DNA from 4 places in the Streptomyces sp. NPDC002870 genome. Region 2 is predicted to be linked to each of the others. Evidence: riboswitches for the same ligand, from Rfam matches in the RefSeq annotation. Region 2 holds a riboswitch; each other region holds the start of a gene.
What was found. A riboswitch is a leader RNA that binds a small molecule or an ion and turns the genes downstream of it on or off. The one in region 2 is predicted to bind cobalamin.
Positions count from the first base shown of each region.

Region 1: it holds a riboswitch for cobalamin, as region 2 does, so the genes downstream of both, metE (5-methyltetrahydropteroyltriglutamate--homocysteine S-methyltransferase) here and ACFYWY_RS03005 (ribonucleoside-diphosphate reductase subunit alpha) in region 2, are expected to answer to the same signal.
Region 3: it holds a riboswitch for cobalamin, as region 2 does, so the genes downstream of both, ACFYWY_RS18725 (cobalamin biosynthesis protein) here and ACFYWY_RS03005 (ribonucleoside-diphosphate reductase subunit alpha) in region 2, are expected to answer to the same signal.
Region 4: it holds a riboswitch for cobalamin, as region 2 does, so the genes downstream of both, ACFYWY_RS25160 (CbtB-domain containing protein) here and ACFYWY_RS03005 (ribonucleoside-diphosphate reductase subunit alpha) in region 2, are expected to answer to the same signal.

Region 1 is NZ_JBIAPW010000008.1:139,908-147,105, reverse strand. Features, by position in the region: gene scpA (methylmalonyl-CoA mutase) at 1-409, shown strand, start outside; gene meaB (methylmalonyl Co-A mutase-associated GTPase MeaB) at 423-1,409, shown strand; gene metE (5-methyltetrahydropteroyltriglutamate--homocysteine S-methyltransferase) at 1,513-3,822, opposite strand; cobalamin riboswitch at 3,975-4,205, opposite strand; gene ACFYWY_RS12920 (DUF2993 domain-containing protein) at 4,272-5,492, opposite strand; gene ACFYWY_RS12915 (type 1 glutamine amidotransferase domain-containing protein) at 5,652-6,347, opposite strand; gene ACFYWY_RS12910 (LysR family transcriptional regulator) at 6,427-7,198, shown strand, end outside.
Region 2 is NZ_JBIAPW010000002.1:116,291-123,488, reverse strand. Features, by position in the region: gene ACFYWY_RS03020 (carbon starvation CstA family protein) at 1-1,964, shown strand, start outside; gene ACFYWY_RS03015 (YbdD/YjiX family protein) at 1,961-2,167, shown strand; gene ACFYWY_RS03010 (GNAT family N-acetyltransferase) at 2,254-2,751, shown strand; cobalamin riboswitch at 2,797-2,929, shown strand; gene ACFYWY_RS03005 (ribonucleoside-diphosphate reductase subunit alpha) at 3,070-5,433, shown strand; gene ACFYWY_RS03000 (ribonucleotide-diphosphate reductase subunit beta) at 5,433-6,476, shown strand; gene ACFYWY_RS02995 (hypothetical protein) at 6,528-6,770, opposite strand; gene ACFYWY_RS02990 (GlxA family transcriptional regulator) at 6,853-7,198, shown strand, end outside.
Region 3 is NZ_JBIAPW010000013.1:162,902-170,099, reverse strand. Features, by position in the region: gene ACFYWY_RS18735 (anion permease) at 1-1,060, shown strand, start outside; gene ACFYWY_RS18730 (hypothetical protein) at 1,073-1,297, shown strand; cobalamin riboswitch at 1,431-1,574, shown strand; gene ACFYWY_RS18725 (cobalamin biosynthesis protein) at 1,686-2,651, shown strand; gene ACFYWY_RS18720 (cobyric acid synthase) at 2,648-4,165, shown strand; gene cobN (cobaltochelatase subunit CobN) at 4,162-7,198, shown strand, end outside.
Region 4 is NZ_JBIAPW010000023.1:34,286-41,483, forward strand. Features, by position in the region: gene ACFYWY_RS25150 (sensor histidine kinase) at 1-729, shown strand, start outside; gene ACFYWY_RS25155 (CbtA family protein) at 946-1,716, opposite strand; gene ACFYWY_RS25160 (CbtB-domain containing protein) at 1,745-1,960, opposite strand; adenosylcobalamin (AdoCbl) riboswitch at 2,006-2,098, opposite strand; gene ACFYWY_RS25165 (histidine phosphatase family protein) at 2,221-2,799, shown strand; gene ACFYWY_RS25170 (SpoIIE family protein phosphatase) at 2,809-5,499, opposite strand; gene ACFYWY_RS25175 (FAD-dependent oxidoreductase) at 5,650-7,198, opposite strand, start outside.

The DNA.
Region 1 (7,198 bases), on a different contig from region 2:
CCGCCGACCGCGCATCCTGGTCGCCAAGATGGGCCAGGACGGCCATGACCGCGGCCAGAAGGTGATCGCCACAGCCTTCGCCGACCTGGGCTTCGACGTGGATGTCGGCCCGCTGTTCCAGACGCCGGAAGAGGTGGCCCGCCAGGCGGTCGAGGCGGACGTCCACATCGTCGGCGTCTCCTCGCTGGCCGCCGGGCATCTCACTCTCGTACCGGCGCTCAAGGAGCAACTGGCCGCCGAGGGACGGGAAGACATCATGATCGTGGTGGGCGGGGTGATTCCGCCCCAGGACGTCCAGACGCTTCACGAGGCCGGAGCCGCCGCGGTCTTCCCGCCCGGCACGGTGATCCCGGATGCCGCGCGGGACCTGGTGAAGACGCTGGGCGCCTCGCTCGGCCACGAGTTGTAGGACTGTGCCCCGGATGCGTCCCACGCTCGACATCGACAGCTATGTCAAGGGCGTGCGTGAGGGGTCGCGGGCGTACATCGCTCGCGCCATCACGCTCGTCGAGTCCACCCGCGCCGATCACCGGGTGCTGGCCCAGCGGCTGCTGACCGAGCTGCTGCCGTACTCCGGTACGGCACGGCGGGTGGGTATCAGTGGTGTGCCGGGCGTCGGCAAGTCCACCTTCATCGACGCTCTCGGCACCATGCTCACCGGCCTCGGCCACCGGGTCGCGGTCCTTGCCGTCGATCCGTCCTCCACCCGTACGGGCGGCTCCATCCTGGGTGACAAGACCCGGATGGAACGGCTCGCGGTGGATCCGGCTGCCTTTGTGCGGCCTTCGCCCACCTCGGGCACGCTGGGTGGAGTGGCCAAGGCGACCCGCGAGACCATCATCGTGATGGAGGCCGCGGGCTATGACGTGGTGCTCGTGGAGACCGTCGGCGTCGGCCAGTCGGAGACGGCCGTGGCCAACATGGTGGACTCCTTTCTGCTGCTCAGCCTGGCCCGAACCGGCGACCAGCTCCAGGGCATCAAGAAGGGTGTGCTGGAGCTGGCCGACGTCATCGCGGTGAACAAGGCGGACGGGCCGCACGAGCGCGACGCCCGCTCGGCGGCCCGTGAACTGGCCGGTGCGCTACGGCTGATGCACCCCGCCGACGCGGCGTGGACTCCCCCGGTCCTGTCCTGCAGTGCCCGCGAGGGCACCGGCCTCGACACGCTCTGGGAGCGTCTCGAGCAGCACCGGGCGCTCCTCGACTCGACGGGCAGGCTCGACGCCAAGCGCCGTGACCAGCAGATCGACTGGGCGTGGGCGATGGTCCACGACGAGCTGCGGGACCGGCTGCGCGGCCATCCCGAGGTACGGGCGCTCGCGCCCGGTCTCGAACAGCAGGTGCGGAACGGGGAGTTGACGGCGACGCTGGCCGCCGAGCGCATCCTGGAGGCGTTCCAGCGGCGGTAGCGGGGTCCGCGCGAGTCCCTCAACGGGGCTCCGCCCCAGATCCCTCCCCCTACGCCCTGGCGGGCGTGGGGGGACCCCCACCTCAATCGCCGGAGAGGCTGAATTACAGCCCGGCCCTGACCTCGCGGGCCGCGGCCACCAGATGCTCCAGCGACGTGCGCACCTCGGGCCAGCCGCGGGTCTTCAGACCGCAGTCGGGGTTGACCCACAGCCGCTCGGCGGGAATGGCGTCAAGTCCCTTGCGCAGCAGTGCGGTTGCCTCCTCAGTGCTGGGCACCCGCGGCGAGTGGATGTCGTAGACGCCGGGGCCCACCTCGCGGGGATACCCGGCGGTGGCGAGTTCGTCGGCGACCTGCATATGGGAGCGGGCGGCCTCCAGGCTGATGACATCCGCGTCGAGGTCGTCGATGGCCTGGAGGATGTCGCCGAACTCCGCGTAGCACATATGTGTATGGATCTGGGTATCGGGACGGACGCCGCCGGTGGTGAGGCGGAACGCCTGTGTCGCCCAGGCCAGATAGGCCTCGTGACCGGCCCTGCGCAGTGGCAGCGTCTCACGCAGCGCCGGTTCGTCCACCTGGATGACCGACGATCCGGCGGCCTCCAGGTCGTTCACCTCGTCGCGCAGCGCGAGGGCGACCTGCCGTGCGGTGTCGGCGAGCGGCTGGTCGTCGCGGACGAAGGACCAGGCGAGCATGGTGACGGGCCCGGTGAGCATGCCCTTGACGGGGCGGCCGGTGAGCGACTGGGCGTACCGGGTCCAGCGGACGGTCATCGGGTCGGGCCGGGAGATGTCGCCGGCCAGGATCGGCGGCCGGACATAGCGGGTGCCGTACGACTGGACCCAGCCGTGCCGGGTGGCGAGGTAGCCGCTGAGCTGCTCGGCGAAGTACTGCACCATGTCGTTGCGTTCGGGCTCGCCGTGCACCAGGACGTCGATGTCGGCCTTCTCCTGGAAGGAGATGACCTCACGGATCTCGGCCTCGATCCGCTTCTCGTACCCCTCCGTGTCGATGCGCCCGGACCTCAGCTCAGCACGCGCGGTGCGCAGCTCGGTGGTCTGCGGGAACGAACCGATCGTGGTCGTGGGAAGGAGGGGCAGGCCGAGGCGCGAGCGCTGAGCGGCGGCACGCTCGCTGTACGGGAGGCTGCGCCGGGCGTCGGCCTCGGTGACTTGTGCGCAGCGGGCCCGTACGGCGGGGTCGTGGGTGAGCGCGGAGGTGGCGCGAGAGCGCAGGTCGGCCCGGTTGGCGGCGAGTTGGGCGGCGATGCTGCCGGCGCCCTCGGTCAGTCCGCGGGCCAGGGTGACCACCTCGGCCGTCTTCTGACGGGCGAAGGCCAGCCAGCGCGCGACCTGCGTGTCCACGCCCCGTTCCGCGGCCGCGTCGAGGGGCACATGCAGCAGGGAGCAGGACGCCGCCACATCCACCCGGTCGGCGAACCCGAGCAGGGTGGCGAGTGTGGCCCTCGACTTTTCGAGGTCGTTGATCCATACGTTGCGGCCGTCGACGACTCCGGCGACGAGCCGCTTGCCGGGCAGGCCGCCGACGGCGGCGAGGTCGCCGAGGTTGGCGGCGGCAGGCCCGGTGAAGTCGAGGGCGAGTCCGTCGACCGGCGCCTTGGCCAGTACGGGGAGGGCGTCGCCCAGCCGGTCGAAGTAGGAGGCGACCAGGAGTTGGGGCCGGTCGGTGAGCCCGCCCAGCTCCCGGTAGGCGCGGGCCGCGGCGTTCAGCACGGCCCGCGGCTGGTCCTGGACCAGGGCCGGCTCGTCGAGCTGCACCCACTGCGCGCCCGCGGCCCGCAGATCTGAGAGCACCTCGGCGTACACCACAAGCAGCCGGTCCAGCAGGGTGAGCGGTTCGAAGTCGGCGAGGACGCCCGGTGCGGGCTTGGCGAGCAGCAGATAGGTGATGGGGCCGACGAGCACCGGGCGGGCGGTGTGCCCGAGGGCGAGGGCCTCCTTCAGCTCGGCGACCTGCTTGGCGGAGTCGGTGCTGAAGACGGTGTCGGGGCCGAGTTCGGGCACGAGGTAGTGGTAGTTGGTGTCGAACCACTTGGTCATTTCCAGGGGCGCGACGTCCTGGGTCCCGCGGGCCATGGCGAAGTAGCCGTCGAGCGCGCCTGCCTCCACGGCCGCACGGTGGCGCGCGGGAATGGCGCCGACCATGACGGTGGTGTCCAGGACGTGGTCGTAGTACGAGAAGTCTCCGGTGGGCACTTCATGGATGCCGGCGTCGGCGAGCTGCTGCCAGTTGGCGCGGCGCAGTTGAGCGGCGCTCTCCCGGAGGGCTTCGGCGCTGACGCGGCCCTTCCAGTAGCCCTCGATGGCCTTCTTCAGTTCCCGGTCGGGGCCCTGGCGCGGATAACCGTAGACGGTGGCCCTGGCTCCCGCTGCTGAGGATGTGCTGGTCACGGAACTCTCCTTCGCGAGTACTCGTCAGGCGACCCCGGAGCGGATCGTGGAACGCGAAGGAACGGCAACCGGAGCAGCCACCGGCACGCCTGTGCCCTGTGCTGCCCGTACCGCCGACCCGCCCACGAGGTCACCGAGATCTCCGCGCACGTCGGTCGCGCACGGGCAGTGGCAGGTCTTCGGACTTGCGGGCACGCCTTCCTCGTACGTGTCGTACGAAGGCACCTACTGGCCGTCGCTTCCCGGATCCGGTGCCGGATCCAGTGCGTATGACGGCGGTCGTTCCCACTCACCGCTGCGGGGCAGTTCCGGATTTCCACCGGATTCCCTCTTGCGACGCGCCTGCCTGGCGGGCAGGGCGAACCAACTGCGAGACCCAGCCTAGGCGCTGCCGCTCGCGGGGCACACCCCCGCCCCTGCGGGGGTGTGCCCTCAGCTTCCGGTCCGGTTCACTTCCCCGGCCGGGCGGCGTCCCCGACGCTCAGGCCGGATCCGGCCACCCGGGCCCTGATGCCGTCGCGCTCCACGGTGATGTCGCGCAGCCGCAGCTCGCTGAGCGAGTCGGGCAGCTCGAAGGAGAGGGAGAGCCGCTCCGAGAGCTCCGGCGGCCTGACCGCGAGCAGTCCCTTGACCAGGGCGGGGTCGATGCCCGCTTTCTCCAGCAGCTGTGGATGCGCGATCACCACATCGACGAGATTGACTTTCATCAGCCGCTCGACGAACTTCGGTGCTCCGGTGAGGCGGTGGAGTTCCTCCTCGCTCCGCAGCGCCCGGCGCACCTGCTCCTTGGGCACGCCGAGCCGGTCCACGATGGCGGGCACCGCCAGCATTGCCTTCGCGCGGGCCGCTTCGCGGCTGATCCGCTCGGCCGCCTCGCGGTGCAGCCGCAGTCCCGAATGATCCGGGTCCTTGCCGGGCCGGTAGGTGGCGACGCGGGGAATGTCGAGCTGCATGCCGTCGAGGGTGGTGGTGAGGGCCCGGCCGTTGTCGCGCCGGATGTGCGCACGGGCGCGTACGTGCAGTTCCTGTCCGGCGACGGCGAGTTCGCCGTTCACGCGTATCCCGTCGGCACCGGTGCCGGTGAACCGGAGCTGTGAGGCGCCCAGTTCGCGGTTGAGGTCGTCGAAGGAGAGCAGCACCTCGCCGTCGAGGTTGCCGATGACGGCGCCCTTGATCGAGGTCGGCGCGTCGCCGACGATGCGTACGTCCTTGGCGGTGGCCCGCACTTCGGCGAGCGAGACGCGGTCGGCGGAGACGTCCGGCACGGTGACGTCGACCTGGTCGATCCGCTCGTCGATGAGCTGGGTGAGGAAGGGGAAGCCGTGGATGTCCACGTCCGGCCTGGTGGCGAGTGAGAGCGACTGCTGGAGCTTGTCCGCCGCCTTGCTCTGCGCGTACGCCTCCGCGAGCCGGTCGGTGAGGAGCAGACAGACGGTGCACAGGAGTGCCGCGACGGTCAGCTTCACCACCGCGGGCAGGGCCGAAAGACGGCTCTGCCCGCGGTGGTTGGGCGGTGACCAGTCGTCCTCGTCGTCGAGGTCCGAGGTGAGCCCGAGCTCCAGCGGGTCGGGTGGGACGTAGTCGGCGTAATCGGGTTCCGGGTCCGCCAACTGGGCGAGTTCTTCGTACGGATTGCGTGAATGCGCTGATATGCGTGTGGGGGGTCGCATCGGCTCATCCCACCATGTGAGCCACCCTCGAACGCAAGTCCTACGGTGTGTACGTAATGGTTTGAGCCAAAATTCCGGCGACCCGCCGCCTGCCGGGCCCGGGCGATCCGCCGCCTGCTCGGGCCCGGGCGACCCGCCGGCCGGGCCCGAGTCAGCGCCTCAGCTCAAGACCTTGAGGATCTCGGCGGCGAGCGGGGCGGACGAAGCGGGGTTCTGGCCGGTGACCAGGTTGCGGTCCACGACCACCTTCGGAGCCCACGGCTCGCCTTCCTGGAAGTCCGCGCCGAGCTCGACGAGCCGGTCCTGGAGCAGCCACTTCGCCTTGTCCGCCAAGCCCGCCTGCGTCTCCTCCGCGTTGGTGAAACCCGTCAGCCGGTAGTCGGCGAACGGCCAGGAGCCGTCCTCCCGCTCGGCGGCGAGCAGCGCGGCCGGACCGTGGCAGACCACGCCGAGCGGCTTGCCGGATTCCAGGGCGGCGGTGAGCAGCCTGCCGGAGTCCGGGTTGACGGCCAGGTCCTCCATCGGGCCGTGGCCACCGGGGTAGAAGACCGCGGCGTAGTCGGCCAGGTCGGCCTCCTCCAGCTTCAGCGGTCGCTGCAGGGCGGCGATCGAGGACAGCTCGGCGGCGATCGCGTCGGCGTTCTCCTTGCCTCCGTTCACCTCGGGCGCGAGGCTCGCCCTGTCCACGGTGGGTACGACACCACCCGGCGTGGCGACGGCGATGTCGTGCCCCGCCTCGGTGAAGGCGCGGTAGGGAGCCACGACCTCCTCCGCCCAGAAGCCGCTGGGGTGCCGGGTGCCGTCGGCCAGGGTCCAGTGGTCCGCGCCGGTCACCACGAAAAGGATCTTCGCCATCTCACATCTCTCCGTCAAAAGGTCACTGATGCCTCGAACGTAGACCGATGAGCCATTGGGATCCAATAGGCTATCCATCATGACCCATAGGGAATCCAATGGATCGTCGGGAATACAGGGTCCGACCCAGAACGGGCCGCTCGATCTGACCCTGCTGCGGACCTTCCTCGCCGTGCACCGCACCGGCTCGTTCACCGCGGCCGCCCGTCTGCTCGGCCTGTCCCAGCCGACGGTCACCACTCAGATCCGCTCCCTCGAGCGGCAGCTCGGGCGCGAACTCTTCGGCCGCCTCCCCCGTGGAGTCGCCCCCACCCCGGTCGCCGACGACCTGGCAGCCCAGATCGCCGACCCGCTGGACGCCCTCGTCGCCGTCGCCGTCCGTGGTCAGGCCGGCGAGAGCGGCCCGGTCGATCCGGTCCATCTGGCAGGCCCCGCCGAGCTCCTCTGCACGCGCGCGCTGCCCGCTCTCGCGCCCCTTGTCGAGCAGGGCGTACGCCTCCGCGTCACCACCGGCCTCACCGACGAACTCCTCGACGGCCTGCGTGCCGGCCACAGCGATCTGGTGATCGCCACCACCCGCCCTCGCGGCCGCTCCCTGACCGCCGTACCACTGACGGACGAGGAGTTCGTCCTGGTTGCTTCAGCGCAGTGGGCGCAGCGGATCGGCCAGGACCGGATCGCGGCCGAGGGCCCCGCCGCCCTGCGCGGCGTCCCTCTCGTGGCGTACGCAGAGGATCTGCCCATCGCCCGCCGTTACTGGCGCCATGTCTTCGGCACCCGGCTGACCGGCCAGGCCGCTGTGACCGTCCCCGATCTGCGCGGAGTGCTGTCGGCGGTCGCCGCCGGGGCCG
Region 2 (7,198 bases):
ATCCGACCGACCGCCGGGTGCTCTTCGGGCACCACTTCGCGGCGGTCGCGGGCGCGGGCCCGCTGGTCGGCCCCGTGCTCGCCGCGCAGATGGGTTATCTGCCGGGCACCATCTGGATCATCGTCGGCGTGATCTTCGCCGGTGCGGTGCAGGACATGGTGACGCTGTTCTTCTCCACCCGCCGCAACGGCCGTTCGCTCGGCCAGATGGCCCGTGACGAGATCGGCCCCTTCGGCGGAGCGGCCGCGCTGGTCGCCGTCTTCGCCATCATGATCATTCTGCTGGCCGTGCTCGCCCTGGTGATCGTCAACGCCCTGGCGCACTCCCCGTGGGGTGTCTTCTCCATCGCCATGACCATCCCGATCGCCCTCTTCATGGGCGTCTATCTGCGGGTGCTGCGTCCGGGCAAGGTCACCGAGGTCTCGGTCATCGGTGTCGCACTGCTGCTCCTCGCCATCGTCGCGGGCGGCTGGGTCGCCGAGTCCTCGCTGGCCGAAACCTTCACCCTGGCGCCGGGCACGCTGGTCATGTGGATGATCGCGTACGGCTTCCTCGCCTCCGTACTGCCCGTGTGGATGCTGCTGGCGCCGCGCGACTACCTCTCGACCTTCATGAAGGTCGGCACGATCGCGCTGCTCGCGATCGGCGTCTTCGTAGCCCTGCCGACCCTGAAGATGCCCGCCGTCACCGAGTTCGCGAGCCGCGGCGACGGGCCGGTCTTCGCCGGATCGATGTTCCCGTTCGTCTTCATCACCATCGCGTGCGGCGCGCTCTCCGGCTTCCACTCGCTGGTCTCCTCGGGCACCACCCCGAAGATGGTCCAGAAGGAGACCCAGATCCGGATGATCGGGTACGGGGCCATGCTGACCGAGTCCTTCGTCGCCGTCATGGCGATGATCACGGCCTGCATCATCGACCCCGGTCTGTACTTCGCGATCAACTCCCCTGCGGGCGTGGTCGGGACAACGGTCCAGTCCGCCTCCGAGGCCGTGACGAACTTCGGCTTCTCCATCTCGCCCGACGCGCTGGCGAAGGCCGCGTCGGACGTCGAGGAGGCCTCACTGCTGTCGCGGACCGGTGGTGCACCGACCTTCGCGCTCGGCATGTCGGAGATATTCTCCGCGGTCATCGGTGGCGCCGGCATGAAGGCGTTCTGGTACCACTTCGCGATCATGTTCGAGGCGCTGTTCATCCTCACCACTGTGGATGCCGGCACCCGGGTGGGCCGCTTCATGCTCCAGGACATGCTGGGCAACGTCTACAAGCCCTTCCGCCAGGTCAGCTGGAAGCCGGGCGTCTGGTTCGCCAGCGCGGTCGTCGTCGGCGGCTGGGGCTACTTCCTCTGGGTCGGCGTGCACGACCCGCTGGGCGGCATCAACCAGCTCTTCCCGCTGTTCGGCATCGCCAACCAGCTGCTGGCCGCCGTGGCACTGGCCGTCTGCACCACGCTGCTGGTCAAGTCCGGCCGCCTCAAGTGGGCGTGGGTCACCGCCGTCCCGCTGGCCTGGGACGCCGCCGTGACGCTCACCGCGAGCTGGCAGAAGATCTTCTCGGCCGACCCGCGGGTGGGCTTCTTCGCCCAGCGGGACAAGTACCAGGCGGGCATCGATTCCGGCGAGGTGCTGCCGCCCGCCAAGACCATGGACGAGATGCACACCGTCGTCACCAACTCCACGGTGGACGGCGTGCTTTGCGCCCTTTTCGCCCTCCTCATCATCGTGGTGATCGCGGATGCGGCACGGGTCTGCGTCAAGGCCGTCAGGGACCCCGCGAGCGTCAAACTGTCCGAGGTCCCGTTCACCGAGTCGAAGTTGGTGGCACCGGCCGGTCTGTTCCCCACGGCGGAGGAGAAGGCCGAGCTCGTGGCCGCGGGGGTCGGCCCCGAGGGCGGCATCCGCAAGGACGGCCGCGCCGACGACGGCCGCGCCGAGGACGGCGTGCCGGCCGGGACCGGCTCGCCGTGAGCCCGGCGACGAGCATCCGGCGGGCGGCGGACTGGATCCGCTGGTACGTACGCGAGGTGTCCGGCGAGAGCGTGTACGACAAGTACGTCGCCCACGCCAGATCCTGCGACCCTGCCACCGAGGTCATGACCCGGCGCGAGTTCGAACGCAAGCGCACGGACGCACGGGAAGCGGATCCGCGCGAAGGGTTCCGCTGCTGCTGAACGGTTACGCGCACAACGGGCCGCCGCATTTCCGGTGACGGAAATACGGCGGCCCGTTGTCGTACCCCTGGTGCACACTTCGAAGCATGGACATCACGATCAGGGAGGCCACGCCCGAGGAGTACGAGCGTCTCGGCGAGATCACGGCACGGGCCTATCTCGACGACGGACTGCTGGACTTCGGCGAGGACGACGAGTACCTCCACCAGCTGCGGGCCGTGGGGCGCCGGGCCGAAGGCGCGGAAGTGCTCGTCGCGGTGCACGAGGGGGAGCTGCTCGGCGGTGTGACCTTCGCCGCCCCGGGCAGCGCCTGGGCCGACATCGCGCGCGAGGGCGAGGCCGAGTTCCGGATGCTGGCGGTCGCCCGGGAGGGGCGGGGCCGTGGTGCGGGCGAGGCGCTCGTACGGGCCTGCATCGAGCAGGCACGGGCCGTCGACGGCGTGGAACGGCTCCTGCTGTCGACCCAGCCCACCATGCTCGCCGCCCACCGGATCTACGAGCGGTTGGGCTTCGTCCGTTCGCCCGACCGGGACTGGGAGCCCATCCCAGGACTCCCCCTGCTGACGTACGCGTTGGAGCTGTAGCCCGTCACGACACAACATGTGGGGGGTGCCGCATCCAGCGGCCCCCACATGTATGCTCATGCTCGCTGTCGCCGCAGGGGAATCCGGTGCGAATCCGGAACTGTCCCGCAACGGTGTGCTGTGGTGCGCTTTGTCGTACCCATCAGTCCGAAGACCTGCCGACGGTGCATCCGGCTCGACCGAACCGGGTGCCGAGACGTCCGGGCCTCGCGGTTGGGTCGGTGGATGCCGTGCGGTGCGCTGCCTATTTCCGGGTACGTACGCCCGCGGCCCTCCCCCTCCCCCGCCGGCCCAGAGCCGAGCGAGGGAGAGCACCACGTGACCATCGCGCCAGCCGATCCGGTTTCAGGCATCGAGGAGCAGGCTGCCGACGGCCCCGGGACCGCGCTTCTGCGGACCCTGACCGATCTGACTGCCGATCTGCCGGACACCGACCCGGGACGCGTCGCCGCCGCCGCGCTGCGCGGCCGCAACGCCCGGTCGGACGCGGCCGAGTTGCGGGGCCTCGCCACCGACGCCGCCGCGGGGCTGATCTCCGAGGACCCGGCCTACTCCCGGCTCGCCGCCCGCCTGCTGACCCGTCACATCGCGGACGAGGCCGCCGGGCAGGGCGCGGTGTCCTTCTCCGCGTCGGTCGCGGTCGGCCACCGCGAGGGCCTGATCGCCGACCGCACGGCCGAGTTCGTCACGCTGCACGCCGCCCGTCTCGACGCGCTGATCGACCAGGACGCCGACGACCGTTTCGGCTACTTCGGTCTGCGCACCCTCTACAGCCGCTATCTGCTCCGGCACCCACTGACCCGCCAGGTGATCGAGACCCCGCAGCACTTCATGCTGCGCGTCGCCTGCGGGCTGGCGGAGGACGCCTCCGCGCGCGCCCTGGACGAAGTCGCCGCGCTGTACGGGCTGATGAGCCGCCTCGACTACCTCCCCTCGTCGCCCACCCTCTTCAACTCCGGCACCCGCCACCCGCAGATGTCCTCCTGCTATCTGCTGGACTCCCCGCTGGACGAGCTCGACTCGATCTACGACCGGTACCACCAGGTCGCGCGGCTCTCCAAGCACGCGGGCGGCATCGGCCTCTCGTACTCCCGCATCCGCGCCCGCGGTTCACTGATCCGCGGCACCAACGGCCACTCCAACGGCATCGTGCCGTTCCTGAAGACCCTCGACGCCTCGGTCGCCGCCGTGAACCAGGGCGGCCGGCGCAAGGGCGCCGCCGCGATCTACCTGGAGACCTGGCACGCGGACGTCGAGGAGTTCCTGGAGCTGCGCGACAACACCGGTGAGGACGCGCGGCGAACGCACAACCTCAACCTCGCGCACTGGATCCCGGACGAGTTCATGCGCCGCGTCGAGGCCGACGCCGACTGGTCGCTGTTCTCACCCGCCGATGTGCCGGACCTGGTCGATCTGTGGGGCGACGAGTTCGACGCGGCGTACCGCAAGGCGGAGGCCGCGGGGCTCGCGCGCAAGACCATCCCCGCGCGGGAGTTGTACGGCCGGATGATGCGTACGCTCGCGCAGACCGGCAACGGCTGGATGACCTTCAAGGACGCCTCCAACCGCACGGCCAACCAGACCGCCGAGCCGGGCAAGGTCGTCCACTCCTCGAACCTGTGCACCGAGATCCTGGAGGTGACGGACGACGGGGAGACGGCCGTCTGCAACCTCGGCTCGGTCAACCTCGGTTCGTTCGTGCTCGCGTCGGGGGGCATCGACTGGGAGCGGCTGGACGAGACCGTCCGTACCGCCGTGACCTTCCTCGACCGGGTCGTCGACATCAACTTCTACCCGACCGAGCAGGCCGGCCGCTCCAACGCCAAGTGGCGTCCGGTGGGCCTGGGTGCGATGGGCCTACAGGACGTCTTCTTCAAGCTCCGCCTCCCCTTCGACTCGCCAGAGGCGAAGGCGCTCTCCACGAAGATCGCAGAGCGGATCATGCTCGCCGCCTACGAGGCGTCCTGCGACCTCGCCGAGCGCAACGGCCCGCTGCCCGCCTGGTCCCAGACCCGCGCGGCCCGTGGCGTGCTGCACCCCGACCACTACGACGTCGAGCTCAACTGGCCGGAGCGCTGGGGCGCGCTGCGCGCCCGCGTCGCCGACAGCGGCATGCGCAACTCCCTCCTCCTCGCCATCGCGCCGACCGCGACCATCGCCTCGATCGCGGGCGTGTACGAGTGCATCGAGCCGCAGGTCTCCAACCTCTTCAAGCGCGAGACGCTGAGCGGTGAGTTCCTCCAGGTCAACGCCTACCTGGTGCAGGAGCTGAAGAAGCTCGGCGTGTGGGACGCGCAGACCCGTGAGGCGCTGCGCGAGTCCAGCGGCTCGGTGCAGGGCTTCAGCTGGATCCCGGCCGACGTCCGCGCGCTGTACCGCACGGCGTGGGAGATCCCGCAGCGCGGCCTGATCGACATGGCCGCCGCCCGCACGCCCTTCCTGGACCAGTCGCAGTCGCTGAACCTGTTCCTGGAGACGCCGACCATCGGGAAGCTCAGCTCGATGTACGCGTACGCCTGGAAGCAGGGCCTGAAGACGACGTACTACCTGCGCTCCCGCCCGGCGACACGGATCGCGCGCGCGGCTCAGTCCGCCACCCCCATCCCCGTGCAGCAGGCGGCCGAGCCCGACGCCGTCGCCTGCTCCCTGGAAAACCCCGAGTCCTGCGAGGCCTGCCAGTAATGCCCAGCTCAGAAAAGATCGCGCTCAGCAAGAACCTGCTCGACCCCGGCTTCGAGCTGACTCTCCGCCCCATGCGCTACCCGGACTTCTACGAGCGCTACCGCGACGCGATCAAGAACACCTGGACCGTCGAGGAGGTCGACCTCCACTCCGACGTGGCCGACCTCGCCAAGCTCTCGCCGGGCGAGCAGCACATGATCGGCCGGCTGGTCGCGTTCTTCGCGACGGGCGACTCGATCGTCTCCAACAACCTGGTGCTCACCCTCTACAAGCACATCAACTCCCCGGAGGCGCGGCTGTACTTGAGTCGCCAGCTCTTCGAGGAGGCGGTGCACGTCCAGTTCTATCTGACGCTGCTCGACACCTACCTCCCCGACCCGGACGACCGTTCTGCCGCCTTCGACGCGGTCGAGGAGATCCCGTCGATCCGGGAGAAGGCCCAGTTCTGCTTCAAGTGGATGGCCGCCCTCGAAGGGGAAGGGGGCGAGAAGATCGACCGGCTGGAGACGAAGGCCGACCGCCGCCGGTTCCTGCTGAACCTGATCTGTTTCGCGGCCTGCATCGAGGGGCTGTTCTTCTACGGCGCGTTCGCGTACGTGTACTGGTTCCGCTCCCGCGGCCTGCTGCACGGCCTGGCTACCGGCACCAACTGGGTGTTCCGGGACGAGACCATGCACATGAACTTCGCCTTCGAGGTCGTGGACACGGTCCGCAAGGAGGAGCCTGAGCTCTTCGACGACGAACTCGAGCAGCAGGTCACCGACATGCTGAAGGAGGCGGTCGAGGCGGAGCTGCAGTTCGGCCGCGATCTGTGCGGCGACGGTCTGCCGGGTATGAACACCGAGTCGATGCGCGAGTATCTGCAGTGCGTCGCAGACCAGCGGCTGACCCGGCTGGGCTTCGCCTCGGTGTACGGCTCGGAGAATCCGTTCTCCTTCATGGAGCTGCAGGGCGTCCAGGAGCTGACGAACTTCTTCGAGCGCCGCCCCTCCGCCTATCAGGTCGCGGTCGAGGGCTCGGTCGGCTTCGACGACGACTTCTGATCTTGCTGGTGCACGGCAGGCGGGTGCCTTTCTGGCACCCGCCCGGCCGTTTCAGTGGCACGGGGCCTTGACCGCCGGTGCTTCGAAGTCCGGGCGGGACCAGGCCCTGGACTTCGGGCTTGCGGAGCGGCGCCGTGCCTCAGGCTGCCCCGCCTGACGGAGCCCCGCCTGACGCAGCTCGGCCTGACGCAGCTGGCGATCGACGGCTCGGTCTCTCGCGTACCCGACCAGGCCAGGAAGGGCGATCAGCGCGTAGAGGGCGATCACGAACAGGTACTCCAGGAATGTGTTCATGACGTCCACTGTCGTCCTCCCGCGCCAAAGAAATCAGTGGCAGGACTGTCATAAATCATCGAATTACTGCCACACTGGTTCCATGCTGAAAAATGTGGCTGCCGTCCTCCTGACCGATGTGCATCCCTTCGAACTCGGCGTCCTCAGCGAGGTGTTCGGCTACGACCGCAGCGACGACGGCCTGCCGGTCTACGACTTCGCGGCCGTCTCCGCCGAGGGTCCCACCCTGCCCACCCACGCCGGGTTCACCATCAGCACTCCCTACGGCCTCGAACGGCTGGCGGACGCCGATCTCATCGCCGTCCCCACCGGCGGCTCGTACCCCACCCGCGAATACCCCGACGAGCTGCTCGCCGTCCTGCGCAGCGCTGTCGATCGCGGGGCCCGGGTGCTCAGCGTCTGCACCGGCGCGTTCGTCCTCGGCGCCG
Region 3 (7,198 bases), on a different contig from region 2:
GATCTCCAGCGGCATCGTCACCGAGGACGGCATCACACCAGAGGTGATCTTCGCGGCGCTCGTCGGCGCCATCCTGTGGAATCTCATGACCTGGCTGATCGGTCTGCCGTCCAGCTCTTCGCACGCCCTCATGGGCGGACTGATCGGCGCCACCATCGCCTCTGTCGGCATCGGCGGAGTCAACGGCGGCACCGTCGTCACCAAGGTGCTGATCCCCGCGATCGCCGCCCCGCTGGTCGCCGGCATCGCGGCCTTCCTGGCCTCCCGGCTGACGTACAGGATCGGCAGGAACGCCGACGAGAAGGCCACCGCGAAGGGCTACCGCGCCGGCCAGATCACCTCGGCCGGCCTGGTCTCCCTGGCCCACGGCACCAACGACGCGCAGAAGACCATGGGCATCATCACCCTGGCGCTCGTCGCCGGCGGTGTGCTCTCCCCCGGCTCCAACCCTCCGATGTGGGTCATCCTCGCCGCCGGTCTCGCGATCGCGCTGGGCACCTACCTCGGCGGCTGGCGCATCATCCGCACCATGGGCAAGGGCCTGACCGACCTCCAGCCGCAGCAGGGCTTCGCCGCCCAGACCAGCGCGGCCAGCGTCATCCTCGCCTCCTCCAACCTCGGCTTCTCGCTGTCGACCACGCACTCCTGCTCCGGCGCCGTGATGGGCGCGGGTCTCGGCCGCAAGGGCGGCGTGGTCCGCTGGTCCACCGCCACCCGGATGTTCGTCGCCTGGGGCCTGACCCTGCCGGCCGCCGGTCTGGTGGCCGCGGGCTCGGAGTTCGTGACCAAGCAGGGCGACTGGGGTGTCGCGGCCGTCGCCGCCTTCCTGATCGGCGCCTGCGTCGCGATCTGGTTCGTCTCCCGCCGCCAGGTGGTCGACCACACCAATGTCAACGACGTGGCCGGCGACGCCGAGCCCGCCGGTGTGGTGACCGCCGCCATCGCGGCCGTCAGCCCGCCGCCGGCCGGCACGCCCACGCAGGACCGCAAGACGACCATCCCGGCTCAGCCCCACGCGGCCGACTCCGAGGAGCCGGCGACGCAGCCGGCCACGGTATAAGGACAGATCAGCATGAACATCGACTGGGCAGCACTCAGCTCCGTCTTCGGCGTGAGCCTCGTCGCCACCGTCGCCCTGGTGGGTCTGTTCACCCTGGGCATCGTGGGCCTGACCAAGCAGGAGTCGGCGGCCGGAGGGGGCGGCGGCTCCGCGGCCCTGGCGCGCACGGGCGCGTACGCCTGCTTCGCGCTCTGCGCGGCGGCCGTGACGTACGGGATCTATCTGATCGTCGTCTGACGGCGGCTCACTCAGCACAAGGCCGGGCCGGGCACCCCTTCGGGTGACCCGGCCCGGCCCTTTCGTGTGCCGCCCTGTGCCGCCGATGTGGGGCTCGGCACACTGTCCCACCGCAGGTCAAAGGCGAGTTGACGGGCGTTCTCGCACGTGGTGGACTGCCGAAGCCATCTACGGCGGCAGAAGAGGAAGCCGGTGCGAATCCGGCGCGGTCCCGCCACTGTCACCGGGGGAGCAATCCCCCGGAAGCCAGGAACTCTCACCGCCGGTCACGTCGAACCAGGGCGCGGACACCCTGAGTGAGGACATATCGCCATGCGCGGCTGCGGTTCAGGTTCACTTCCCGCTGTGAGTACGAGGGCCCTTCCAGGCGAAACGTCGGCCTGAACCCATGCGTGCCGACGTCACTTTCGCCTACGGCGCCACTGCCGGCCTGGTCGGCGACCTGCTGCTCGGCGACCCTCGCCGAGGGCATCCGGTCGCCGCGTTCGGACGGGCGGCGGGCGCCGTCGAGCGCGTTCTGTGGCGCGACCACCGCGGCTGGGGCGCGCTGCACACCGCCGTGTGCGCCGGGGGCGCCGCGGCTGCCGCCGCGCTCCTCGCCCGCGGGGTCCGGGACCGCTCCGCCGCGTCCGTCGTGCTGACCGCCGCCGCCACCTGGGCCGTCGTCGGCGGCACATCACTGGGCCGCGAGGCGCGGGCCGTCGGCGGCGCGCTCGCCGCCGGGGACGTGGAGGTGGCCCGGGAGCGGCTGCCGCATCTGTGCGGGCGCGACCCGCAGAGCCTGGACGAGCAGCAGATCGCCCGCGCCGTGGTGGAATCCGTCGCCGAGAACACCTCGGACGCGGTGGTGGGCGCGCTGGTCTGGGGAGCGCTCGCGGGTGTGCCGGGTCTGGTGGGTTTCCGGGCGGTCAACACGCTGGACGCGATGGTCGGCCACAAATCCTCCAGATACCGGCGGTTCGGCTGGGCTTCGGCCCGCCTCGACGATGTGGCCGGCTGGCCGGGCGCCCGGCTCACCGCGGGTCTGGCGGTGCTCGCCGGGCAGAACCCGCGCGGAGCGGTACGGGCATGGCGGGACGACGCGAAGAAGCATCCGAGTCCGAACGCGGGCCCGGTGGAGGCGGCGTTCGCCGGGGCGCTCGGCGTACGGCTGGGCGGAACCCTCTCGTACGGCGGACGCGTCGAGCACCGTCCCGTACTCAACGGCACGGGCCGCCCTGTGCAGTTCGGCGACATCGAACGTGCCGTGCGGCTCTCGCGCCGCGTCGGCTGGCTGACACTGGCGGCCTGCGCCGCGGGCCACGTGGCGGGGCACGCGCTGCGCGCGCGGCGCGCCGGAAAGGGGCGGGGATGAGCAGACGGAAGGCCGGGGGGCTGCTGGTCGCCGGAACCACCTCCGACGCGGGCAAGAGCGTCGTCACGGCCGGCATCTGCCGGTGGCTCGTACGGCAGGGGGTGAAGGTCGCGCCCTTCAAGGGGCAGAACATGTCGCTCAATTCGTTCGTCACGCGCGAGGGCGCGGAGATCGGGCGGGCGCAGGCCATGCAGGCTCAGGCCGCGCGCGTTGAGCCGAGCGCCCTGATGAACCCCGTGCTGCTCAAGCCGGGCAGCGACCGCTCGAGCCAGGTCGTGCTGATGGGCAGGCCGGTGGGTGAACTGAGCGCCCGCGGCTACCACGGAGGTCGCCAGGAGGCGCTGCTCTCCACCGTCGTGGAGTGCCTGGAGGAACTGCGGGGCACGTATGAGGCCGTGATCTGCGAGGGGGCGGGCAGTCCGGCCGAGATCAATCTGCGGCGTACGGACATCGTGAACATGGGCATCGCGCGGGCCGCCCGGCTCCCGGTGCTGGTCGTCGGGGACATCGACCGCGGCGGGGTCTTCGCCTCCTTCTTCGGTACGACGGCGCTGCTCGACGCGGAGGACCAGGCGCTGGTGGCGGGGTACTTGGTCAATAAGTTCCGGGGCGACGTGTCGTTGCTCGAGCCGGGCCTGGAGATGCTGCACGGGCTGACCGGACGGCGCACGTACGGAGTGCTGCCCTTCGCGCACGGCCTCGGCATCGACGAGGAGGACGGGCTGCGCGTCTCTCTGCGCGGCGCGGTACGGGAGTCGGTGGTCGCGCCGCCCGTCGGCGAGGACGTGCTGCGCGTCGCGGTCTGCGCCGTGCCGCTGATGTCCAACTTCACCGACGTGGACGCGCTGGCGGCCGAACCGGGCGTCGTGGTGCGATTCGTGGACCGGGCCGATGAACTCGTCGACGCCGACCTGGTGATCGTGCCGGGCACGCGTGGGACTGTGCGCGCCCTGGAGTGGCTGCGCGAGCGGGGGCTGGCGGACGCGCTGAAGCGGCGGGCCGCCGAGGGCCGGCCGGTACTGGGCATCTGCGGCGGCTTCCAGATGTTCGCCGAGCACATCGAGGACGAGGTCGAGTCGCGGGCCGGAGCCGTCAAGGGGCTCGGACTGCTGCCCGTACGCGTCCGGTTCGCGGTCGGCAAGACCCTTGCCCGCCCGGTCGGCGAGGCGCTCGGCGAGCCGGTGGAGGGCTACGAGATCCACCACGGCGTCGCCGAAGTCCTCGGTGGCGAGGCCTTCTTGGACGGCTGCCGGGTCGGGGCGGTCTGGGGCACCCACTGGCACGGCTCGCTGGAGAGCGACGGCTTCCGCCGTGCCTTCCTGCGCGAGGTCGCCCGGACGGCGGGCCGCCGCTTCGTCCCCGCGCCGGACACCAGCTTCGGCGCGCTGCGCGAGGAACAGCTCGACCGCCTCGGCGATCTGATCGAAGAGCACACGGACACCGGTGCGCTGCTACGGCTCATCGAGTCGGGCGCACCCTCAGGACTTCCCTTCATCGCACCTGGAGCGCCATGAGCACCGAGACCACCGTGCTGTTGCTGTCCACCGCCGACACGGATCTGCTGGCGGCCCGGGCCTCCGGCGCGCCGTACCGGATCGGCAACCCGACCCGTATCGATGTGACGGAGGAGCTGCCCGCACTCGTCGCGGGCGCGTCCGTCGCGGTCGTGCGGCTGCTCGGCGGCAAGCGGGCCTGGGAGGACGGACTCGCCGCGCTGCGCGCGTCCGGGATCCCGACCGTGCTGCTGGGCGGCGAGGCCGTCCCCGACGCGGAGTTGATGGCCGAGTCGTCGGTGCCCGCCGGTGTGGTGGCCGAGGCGCTGCGCTATCTGGTCGAGGGCGGCCCCGGCAACCTGGTGGAGCTGGCCAGGTTCCTCTCCGACACCGTTCTGCTGACGGGCCAGGGCTTCGCCGAGCCGCGGAAGATGCCCGAGTGGGGCGTGCACGGCACGCGCGAGTACATCGAGGGGCGGCCGAGTGTCGGCGTGCTCTTCTACCGGGCACACCAGCTCTCCGGGAACACCGCCTTCGTCGACACCCTCTGCGACCGGATCGAGGCGCGGGGGGCCAACGCCCTTCCCGTCTACTGCGGTTCACTGCGCGGCGCCGACCCGGAACTGTACGAGCTGCTCGGCAAGGCCGACGCCCTGGTCGCCACCGTACTGGCCGCAGGCGGCACGCGCGCCAGTGACGCGAGCGCCGGCGGGGACGACGAGGCCTGGGACATCGGGGCGCTCGCCGAGCTGAACGTGCCCGTCCTCCAGGGGCTCTGCCTGACCTCGTCGCGGGCCGTCTGGGAGGCTTCGGACGCGGCGCTGTCCCCGATGGACGCGGCGATGCAGGTGGCGATCCCCGAGTTCGACGGGCGGCTGATCACGGTCCCGTTCTCGTTCAAGGAGCAGGGCCCCGACGATGTGCCGGTGTACGTCGCCGACCCCGAGCGGGCCGGGCGCGTCGCCGGAATCGCCGTACGCCACGCGAAGTTGAAGCACAAGCCGAATGCGGAGAAGAAGCTCGCGCTCGTCTTCACCGCCTATCCGACGAAGCACTCGCGGGTGGGCAACGCGGTCGGTCTCGACACGCCCGCCTCCGCGGTGCGGGTCCTGGACGCCCTGCGTGACGCCGGATACGCCGTCGAAGGGCACCCGGACGACGGCGACGAGCTGATTCACCGGCTCATCAACGCCGGCGGCCACGATGTGGAGTGGCTGACCGAGGACCAGCTGGCGGCAGCCCCCGCGCGGGTGCCGCTCGCCGACTACCGCGCCTGGTTCGACAAGCTGGACCCGGAGCTGCGCGACAGCATGCTGGAGCACTGGGGTGAGCCGCCGGGCTCGCTCTACGTCGACGGCGACGAGATCGTCCTCGCCTCCCTCCAGTTCGGGAATGTCGTCGTGATGATCCAGCCGCCGCGCGGCTTCGGCGAGAACCCGATCGCGATCTACCACGACCCCGACATGCCGCCCTCGCACCACTACCTGGCGGCGTACCGGTGGCTCGACCATTCCTTCGGCGCCGACGCGGTCGTCCACATGGGCAAGCACGGCACGATGGAGTGGCTGCCCGGCAAGGGCCTCGGCCTGTCGGCGGGCTGCGGTCCGGACGCGGTGCTCGGCGAACTGCCGCTCGTCTATCCGTTCATCGTCAACGACCCCGGCGAGGGCACCCAGGCCAAGCGCCGCGGTCACGCCACTGTGGTGGACCATCTGGTGCCGCCGATGGCGCGCGCGGACACCTACGGCGATCTGGCAAAGCTGGAGCAGCTGCTCGACGAGTACGCGCTCGTCAGCGATCTCGATCCGACCAAGGCCCCGACCGTACGGGCGCAGATCTGGACGCTCGTGAAGGCCGCCGAGCTCCACCACGACCTGCATGTCGACGAGCAGCCGGACGACGGCGACTTCGACGAGTTCGTCATGCACATCGACGGCTATCTCTGCGAGATCAAGGACGTACAGATCAGGGATGGTCTGCACATCCTGGGCGGCGGGCCGGAGGCGGAGGCCCGGGTCAATCTCGTACTGGCGGTGCTGCGCGCGTCCCAGGTGTGGGGCGGTCAGGCCAATGCCCTGCCGGGTCTGCGGGCTTGCCTCGCCGAGCACTTCGGGCTGGTGGAGAAGGAGCTGCTGGGCGAGCCCGGCGCGCCGGTGAAGGTGCCGGTGGAGCTCACGGAGCTGGTCGAGGGGCCGGCGCGGACGGGCGCAGACGCCATCGATCTGCTGGAGCAGCTGTGCCGGCGACTCGCGGAGGGCATGGAGGAGCGCGGCTGGGACGTCTCGGCAGCGGCCGGGCTGGCACGGGATGTGCTCGGCGTCGAACTTCCGGAAGCGGTCGCCGTGCTGGGCTTCGCCTGCGAGGAGGTCGTGCCGCGGCTCGCCCGGACGACCGACGAGATCGGCAACATCCTGCGGGCGCTGGACGGCGGCTATGTGCCCGCCGGCCCTTCCGGATCGCCGACCCGCGGGCTGGTCAACGTCCTGCCGACCGGACGCAACTTCTACTCCGTCGACCCGAAGGCGATCCCGTCCCGGCTGTCGTGGGAGGTCGGCCAGGCGCTCGCCGACTCGCTGGTCGCGCGGTATCTGCAGGACACCGGCGCGTACCCGAAGTCGGTGGGGCTGACCGTCTGGGGCACCTCGGCGATGCGCACCCAGGGCGACGACATCGCCGAGATCCTGGCGCTGCTGGGCTGCCGGCCGGTCTGGGACGACGCGTCGCGGCGGGTGACGGGCTTCGAGATCGTGCCCGCGCAGGAGCTGGGACGGCCGCGCATCGATGTGACGGTGCGGATCTCGGGCTTCTTCCGGGACGCCTTCCCGCATGTGGTGGGGCTCATCGACGACGCGGTGCGGGCGGTCGCGGAGCTGGACGAACCGGCCGAGGCCAACTACGTACGGGCGCACGCGGACGAGGACACGGCCGAGCACGGGGACCGGCGGCGGGCCACGGCGCGGATCTTCGGCTCGAAGCCGGGGGCGTACGGTGCGGGGCTGCTGCCGCTGATCGACGCGCGGAACTGGCGCTCGGACGCCGACCTCGCCGAGGTGT
Region 4 (7,198 bases), on a different contig from region 2:
GCCACCAGCGACCGGCTCGCCGCCTCCCGCGAGCGAGAGCGCGCCCTGGAGACCTCCCGCCGCGAGCTCGTCGCCTGGATCTCGCACGATCTGCGCACCCCGCTGGCCGGGCTGCGCGCGATGTCAGAAGCCCTTGAGGACGGCGTAGTCCAGGATCCCGAGCGCTACTTCCGCCAGATCCGCACCGAGGTCGACCGCCTCAACTCCATGGTCGGCGACCTCTTCGAGCTCTCCCGCATCCACGCGGGCACGCTGGCCCTCACACCCACCCGGATGTCGGTGTACGACCTGGTCGGCGAGGCGCTCGCCGGGGCTGACCCGCTCGCCCGGGAGTACGGCGTACGCCTCGTCGGCGACCGTGTCGAGCCGGTCCCGGTCGAGGTGGACGGCAAGGAGATGACCCGAGTCCTGGCGAACCTCCTCGTCAACGCGATCCGCCGGACCCCGGCCGACGGCACGGTCGCCGTTGCCGCCGAGCGCCGCGAGGAGTGGGTGGTGCTGTCCGTCACCGACGGCTGCGGCGGCATCCCGGAGGAGGACCTGCCCCGTGTCTTCGACACGGGCTGGCGCGGCACGCAGGCGCGTACGCCCCCGGCCGGGGCGGGTCTTGGCCTCGCCATCGTCCGCGGCATCGTCGAGGCGCACGCCGGCCACGCCGACGTACGCAATGTGACGGGCGGCTGCCGCTTCGAGGTGTCGCTGCCCGCGGCTGCGGCCAAAGGCCGTTGAAGAGCCTCCGTGCAGCCACCTCGCGCACGCGCGCTTCTTCGTCGCTGTCGCGGACGCGGTGGAGGCGTCTGCGGGACGACTGGGGCTTCACCCCGGACCCCGGACGCCCCGAGGCGCGGGGGCCGGGGCGGAGCCCCGGAAACAAGCCTCTTGGAGGTCCCCCCCACGCCCCGCCAGGGCGTAGGGGGAGGGTCTGGGGCTGAGCCCCCGGCTCGGTCAGTTCGCGGCGGCTGTCGCCCGCGATGCGGTGCCCTTCCCGTCCGCCGCCGTCGCGGTCCCCGGTGTGAGGAGCCGCTCAGCGAGGTACCCGAAGACCAGTCCGAAGCAGGTCCACAGGGTGACCTGGATGGCGAGCGTGGCCAGCCGGAACTCCCAGACCACGGTTGCCGGGAAGCCCTTCGGCACCTCGTTGAACGAGGGCAGGAAGGCGAAGGCGAGACCGGCGGCGACGACGAACGCGGCCGCCGCGGCGATGGACGCGTTCCAGTTGCCGAGGCGGGGAGCCAGGCGCCTGCCGAGGATCACCGCGGCGACCGTGAGCAGGACGCTGAGCAGGATCATCAGGAAGTACAGCGTTGTGCGTTGGCCGATCGTGTCGGGGTCACCGACGGCCGGCGGGTTCGGCGGGTACTTGAGGAACGGCACGACGTACACGCTCAGCAGCGCGCCGAGGGCGACCAGCAGGGCCGTGGCGCGCGGGCCGAACCGGCCGATGCGGCCGAGCGCGACAGCGAACGCGAGGGCGGCGATGCCGCCGATCGCGACGCCGAAGACCACTACGCCGGTGGCGAGACCGCCCGTGGACTGCATGGTGCGGCTGACGAGTTCCTCGCCGCCGTGCTCGTGGCTGTGGCTCTCCTCGAACGCGATGGCGGCGTCCACAGGGGACTCACCGAGCAGATACGCGACGACGAGAGCGAAGACGCCGGCGACCAGGCCCGCGAGCATGCCGCGGCCGAGCAGGCCTCTGACAGAAATGGAGTTCATGGTGTTTCCCCTGAGCTTTGAAGAAGTACTAGTGGCAGGGGAAGCCGAGCAGATGGCGTCCGTCGTGGACCCACTCGTGGACGTTCTCGCCGGAGATGAGCGAGGTGGCGCCCTGCTCGGCGCCGACGAAGTAGAGCAGAACCAGCATCAGAACGCCGAAGAAGAGCGCCCACGGGGCGATGGCCTTGAGCGAGATGGGGGTGATGGCCGGTGCGGCGGTGGCGGGCGCGGCAGAATGTGCCATGGCAGAACCTCCTGGGGGAACACGCGTCCCGATCGTGGTGCCTGAGACGAAGGTGCTGGGTCTGACTTCCCGCGGGGAGCGGGTACACAGTGGCGCGACCGTGCCGGATTCTCACCGGACTTCCGTCACACCTTCGTCATGTCCACGAGACCGTACCGCTTGCGGGCCTGCGCCGCTACGGCGCAGGGGCGCGTGACCGGGCGCCCGAACGCCCATGATGTGCTTGTTCCTTGGCCGCGAGGGAGAAGCGAGCGCACGGCATGACAGTACGGGTGATGTTGGTCTCACCGGCGACGAACGCGGCGCTGCGCGAGGCCCGCTTCGACGGCGACGCGCCGCTGGACGAGTCGGGAGCGCGCCGCGCCCGCGCCGCCGCGGGTGCGCTGCCGCGCGCGGACCGGCTGTTGAGCGGCCCGTCCGCGCGCTGCCGGGAGACAGCAGCCGAGTTGGGCCTGCGGGCGGAGCCTGCCGAGGCCCTCGGCGAGTGGGACCTGGGCCGCTGGCGTGGGCGACGACTGGACGAAGTGAGCGCGAGCGAGCCGGAGTCGGTGTCTGCGTGGCTCAGTGACCCGTCGTGCGCACCGCACGGCGGCGAGTCGCTGCGGTCGCTGTGCGCGCGGGTGGGCGCGTGGCTGGAGTCGCTCCCGCCCGACGCCGGCCGTGTCCTCGCGGTCGTCGACCCGGCGGTGACGCGGGCGGCGATCGTGCAGGCGCTGTCCCTGCCACCGGAGGCGTTCTGGCGCCTGGACGTCGCCCCCCTGACCCTGACGGAACTCACCGGGCGCGGCGGCCGCTGGAACATGAAGTGCGGACGCCCGCTGGGCCCGGAAGGCGGCTGACGCCCGCGCTCACGGCTCCTCGGCCGGCAGCGGCTGTTCCGTCCAGATGACCTTGCCGTCCGGGGTGTACCGCGTGCCCCAGCGCTCCGCGAACTGGGCGACCAGGAACAGCCCCCGGCCGCCCTCGTCCGTGGTCGCCGCCTGGCGCAGGTGCGGGGACGTGCTGCTGTGGTCCGAGACCTCGCAGATCAGCGAGCGGTCACGGATCAGCCGTACGCGGATCGGGCCCGTGGCGTACCGGATCGCGTTGGTGACCAGCTCGCTGAGGATCAGCTCCGTCGTGAAGGCCTCCTCCTCCAGACCCCACTCGGCCAGCTTGCGGGAGACGTCGGACCGCACCCGTCCCACGGCCGACGGGTCGGGCGGCACGTCCCAGTCGGTCACCCGGCTGGAGTCCAGGATGCGCGTACGGCCGACGAGCAGCGCCATGTCGTCGCGCGGGGTTTCCGGCAGCAGCTCCTTCAGCACCGCCTCGCAGGTTTCCTCCGGGCTCTGGTCCGCGTGCTCCCCCAGTGTCTGGCGCAGCAGCGCCAGGCCGTCGTCGATGTCGCGGTCGCGGTCCTCGATGAGCCCGTCCGTGTACAGCACCAGGCGGCTGTCCTCGGGCAGCTGAAGGTCCAGGGTCTCGAAGGGCAGCCCGCCGAGCCCGAGCGGCGGGCCGCCCGGCACATCGGCGAAGACCGCGGTGCCGTCCGGGTGGACGACGACAGGCTGGAGATGGCCGGCCCGTGACATCGTGCAGTGTCCGGACACCGGGTTGTAGATCGCGTAGATGCAGGTGGCTCCGGTGACCCCCTCCCTGCCCTCCGTGCCGTCCACGGTCTCTTCCTGGTCGATGCGGGCGACCAGCTCGTCGAGGTGCCACAGGAGCTCGTCGGGCGGTAGGTCCAGGCTGGAGAAGTTGTGCACCGCGGTCCGCAGCCTGCCCATGGTCGCCGCGGCGTGCAGGCCGTGGCCCACGACGTCGCCCACCACAAGCGCCACCCGGGCCCCCGGCAGCGGGATGATGTCGAACCAGTCCCCGCCGACGCCGCCGAGCCCGCCGAGCCCGGCCTGCGCGGGCCGGTAGCGGTAGGCGACGTCGATGGCGTTCTGCTCGGGCAGTCCGCGCGGCAGCAGACTGCGCTGAAGGGTCACCGCCATGGTGTGCTCGCGGGTGTAGCGGCGGGCGTTGTCGATGCTGACCGCGGCCCTCGCGACCAGCTCCTCCGCGAGGGACAGGTCCTCCTCCTCGAACGGCTCGGGCTTCTGGGAGCGCCAGAACAGCACCACGCCCAGAATCACGCCACGGGCGCGCAACGGCACCGCGATCATCGAGTGGATTCCGTGCTCGACGAGCTTCCTGGCCCGCTCCGGATCCTGCTTCTGCCATCCGGCGTACGCGGCCAGGTCCGACTCCAGGACCGCCTCGCCCCTGCGGATGCCGAAACCCACCCGCGTGGACGGCACAAAGTGGATCAGCTCGCCCAGCGGGTAGAGCGCGGTGTCCTCCTGCAGCCCCGTGAAGGCCACCCGGCGCATCTCGTGCCCGGGGCCCGCGGCCGTCGGCTCCTCGCCGCGCAGCACCTCCTCCAGCAGGTCGACGGTGGCGTAGTCGGCGAACCGCGCCGCGGCGAACTCCGTCAGCTCCTCGCAGGTGCGCACCACGTCGAGGGTGGTGCCGATCTCGGTACCGGCGTCGTACAGCAGCTTCAGACGCCCCCGCGCCACATCCGCCTTCCCGGTCAGCGCCCGCAGCTCGGTGGTGTCGCGCAGCGTCGCGACGCTGCCCGGCGGGCCGCCGTCCTGGTCCGTCGGGCGCTGGTTGACGGCGAGCAGCCGGTCTCCGATCAGATGCACCTCGTCAGTGGCGGTCCGCCCGGAGGCGAGCAGCCGGGCGGTGAGCGGGTCGAGGCCGAGGTCGGTGACCGGGCGGCCTTCCACGTCCGGCGGCAGATTGAGCAGCCTGCGCGCCTCGTCGTTGGCGAGCAGCAGCAGCCCCTCGCCGCCGACGATGAGCACGCCCTCCCGTACGGCATGCAGCACCGCGTCGTGATGCTCGTACATCCGGGTCATCTCGGCGGGGCCGAGGCCATGGGTCTGGCGGCGCAGCCGCCGGGTGACCAGCGCCGTACCGCCGGTGGTGACGAGCAGCACCGCCCCGGTGGCCGCGAACATCAGCGGGAACTGGTCCTGCACGACGTTACTGACACGCTCGATCGTGATCCCGGCGGACACCAGACCGATGACCTTGCCGTCACGTCCGGTGACCGGCACCACCGCCTGGACGAGCGGCCCGATCGTCCCGGTGATCTTCTCGGTCGTGATGCCGCCGGCCAGCGCGGGCCCCAGATTGCCGACGAACTTCTTCCCGATCCGGTCGGTCAGCGGGTGGGTGTAGCGGATTCCGTCGGTGTTGGTGACCACGATGAAGTCGACGCCGGACCGCTTGCGGGCCTCTTCGGCGCGCGGCTGGAGCACCGCCGTCGGATCGGGACTCTTCAGCGCCGCCTCGATGCCAGGCGAATGGGCGAAGGTCTCGGCGACGGCGACCGAACGGTTGCGGGCCTCGCGCTCGCTGTCGGCTCTGGACTGCAGGACGAGCGCGACCATGGCTGCCGCAACGAGCAACACCACGATCGCCAACTGCAGGAGAAAGACCTGACCTGCGACAGTTCGCATCCGCAGAACCGAGCGCGGGCGGCCGTAGCGTGCGGCCATATCCTATTTCTACACCTCCCGCATACGCTGAGCTATCTGCGCACCGTAGAGGGCAGAAGCCCCACGCGCGACGCGTTCGCCGCAGATTTAGTGGGGTCCCGCGGATCTGTTCGGCGGATCTGCGGCGGGGAGGGGCGGCGCGAACGTCGGTCAGGCGCGGCTCAGCAGCGTACTCACCGCCGCATGGAGCGTCGCCTCCGGATCCTGGACCGCACCCGGCGAACGCCAGGCCACGAAGCCGTCCGGGCGTACCAGCAGCGCGCCTTCGGGCGTCGTGCCGTGCATCGCGGCCCAGTCCGCATCGCCCTCGGGGACCAGATCGGCGTCCGGACCCGCACCGATCGCGTACGCGTCCAACCGCACGGACAGCCGCTCCGCGACCCTGCGCGCCGCTGCCTGCCATGCCGTGCCCGCCGCGCTGAGCAGCACGAACGACCGCTCGTAGAGGTCCAGGGTCGACACCCTCCCGGTCGGCCCTGCGACCCACATGTGCGGGGCCCGGGTGCCGGGGGCACCCATCAGCTCCATCCGCTCCGGCACGATGGGCCGGTCCGGGGTGACGCCCAGAACCGCGCCGTGCAGATAGCTGTAACCCATCGCCACCGCGAGGATCCCGCCCTTCTTGCCGCCGCCCGGGGCGATCGCGGGTGCGTAGCCGGGGTGGCTGTGTTCCGCCGAGCGTGACGAGGCGCGTTCGCTCGTCGCACGCGCCACCGGGCGCCGCTCCGCGTCGTACGTCTCGAGCAGCCCGGGACCCGCAGAGCCGTCAAGCACCAGCGCGAGCTTCCAGGCCAGGTTGTGGGCGTCCTGGATGCCGGTGTTGGAGCCGAACGCCCCGGTCGGGGACATCTCGTGGGCCGAGTCGCCGGCCAGGAAGACCCGGCCTGACGAGTAGCTCCCGGCGACGCGTTCCGCGGCGTGCCACGGTGCCTTGCCGGTGATCTCAACGTCCAGGTCCGGCGCGCCGGTTGCCTTGCGGATGTGCTCGGCGCAGCGCTCGTCGGTGAAGTCCTCGAGTGCCTCGCCCTGCTCGGGGTGCCAGGGCGCGTGGAACACCCACAGCTCCCGGTTGTCCACCGGCAGCAGAGCCCCGTCGGCCTCTGGGTTGGTCAGATAACAGACGATGAAGCGCCGGTCTCCCACCGCGTCCATGAGCCGGCGGGAGCGGAAGGCGATGCTCACGTTGTGGAACAGATCGCCGTTGCCCGTCTGGCCGATGCGCAGTTGTTCCCTGACCGGGCTGCGAGGCCCGTCGGCCGCGACGAGGTAGTCGGCACGCACGGTGCTGTGCTCGCCGGTGTCCCGGTTCTTCAGGACCGCCATCACGCCCGTCGGGTCCTGCTCGAAGCTCAGCAGTTCGGTGGAGAACCGCAGGTCGCCGCCTTGCGCGCGGGCACGGTCCAGCAGCACGGGTTCGAGGTCGTTCTGGCTGCACAGGCACCATGTGGTCGGGCTGAAGCGGGCCAGCCCGCCGCCGGGGTCGATCTCCTTGAACAGCCACTCCTGGTCGTCGCCGGTCAGCGAGCCCGCCTGAAGGATGCCGTGGTTGTCCGCGAGGACCGACGCGGCCTGCCGGATGTCCGCCTCGACCTCGGCGCCCCGGAACAGCTCCATCGTCCGCACGTTGTTTCCGCGCCCACGCGGATGCATCGAGGTGCCCGAGTGTTTCTCGACCAGCAGATGTCTGACGCCGTGGCGG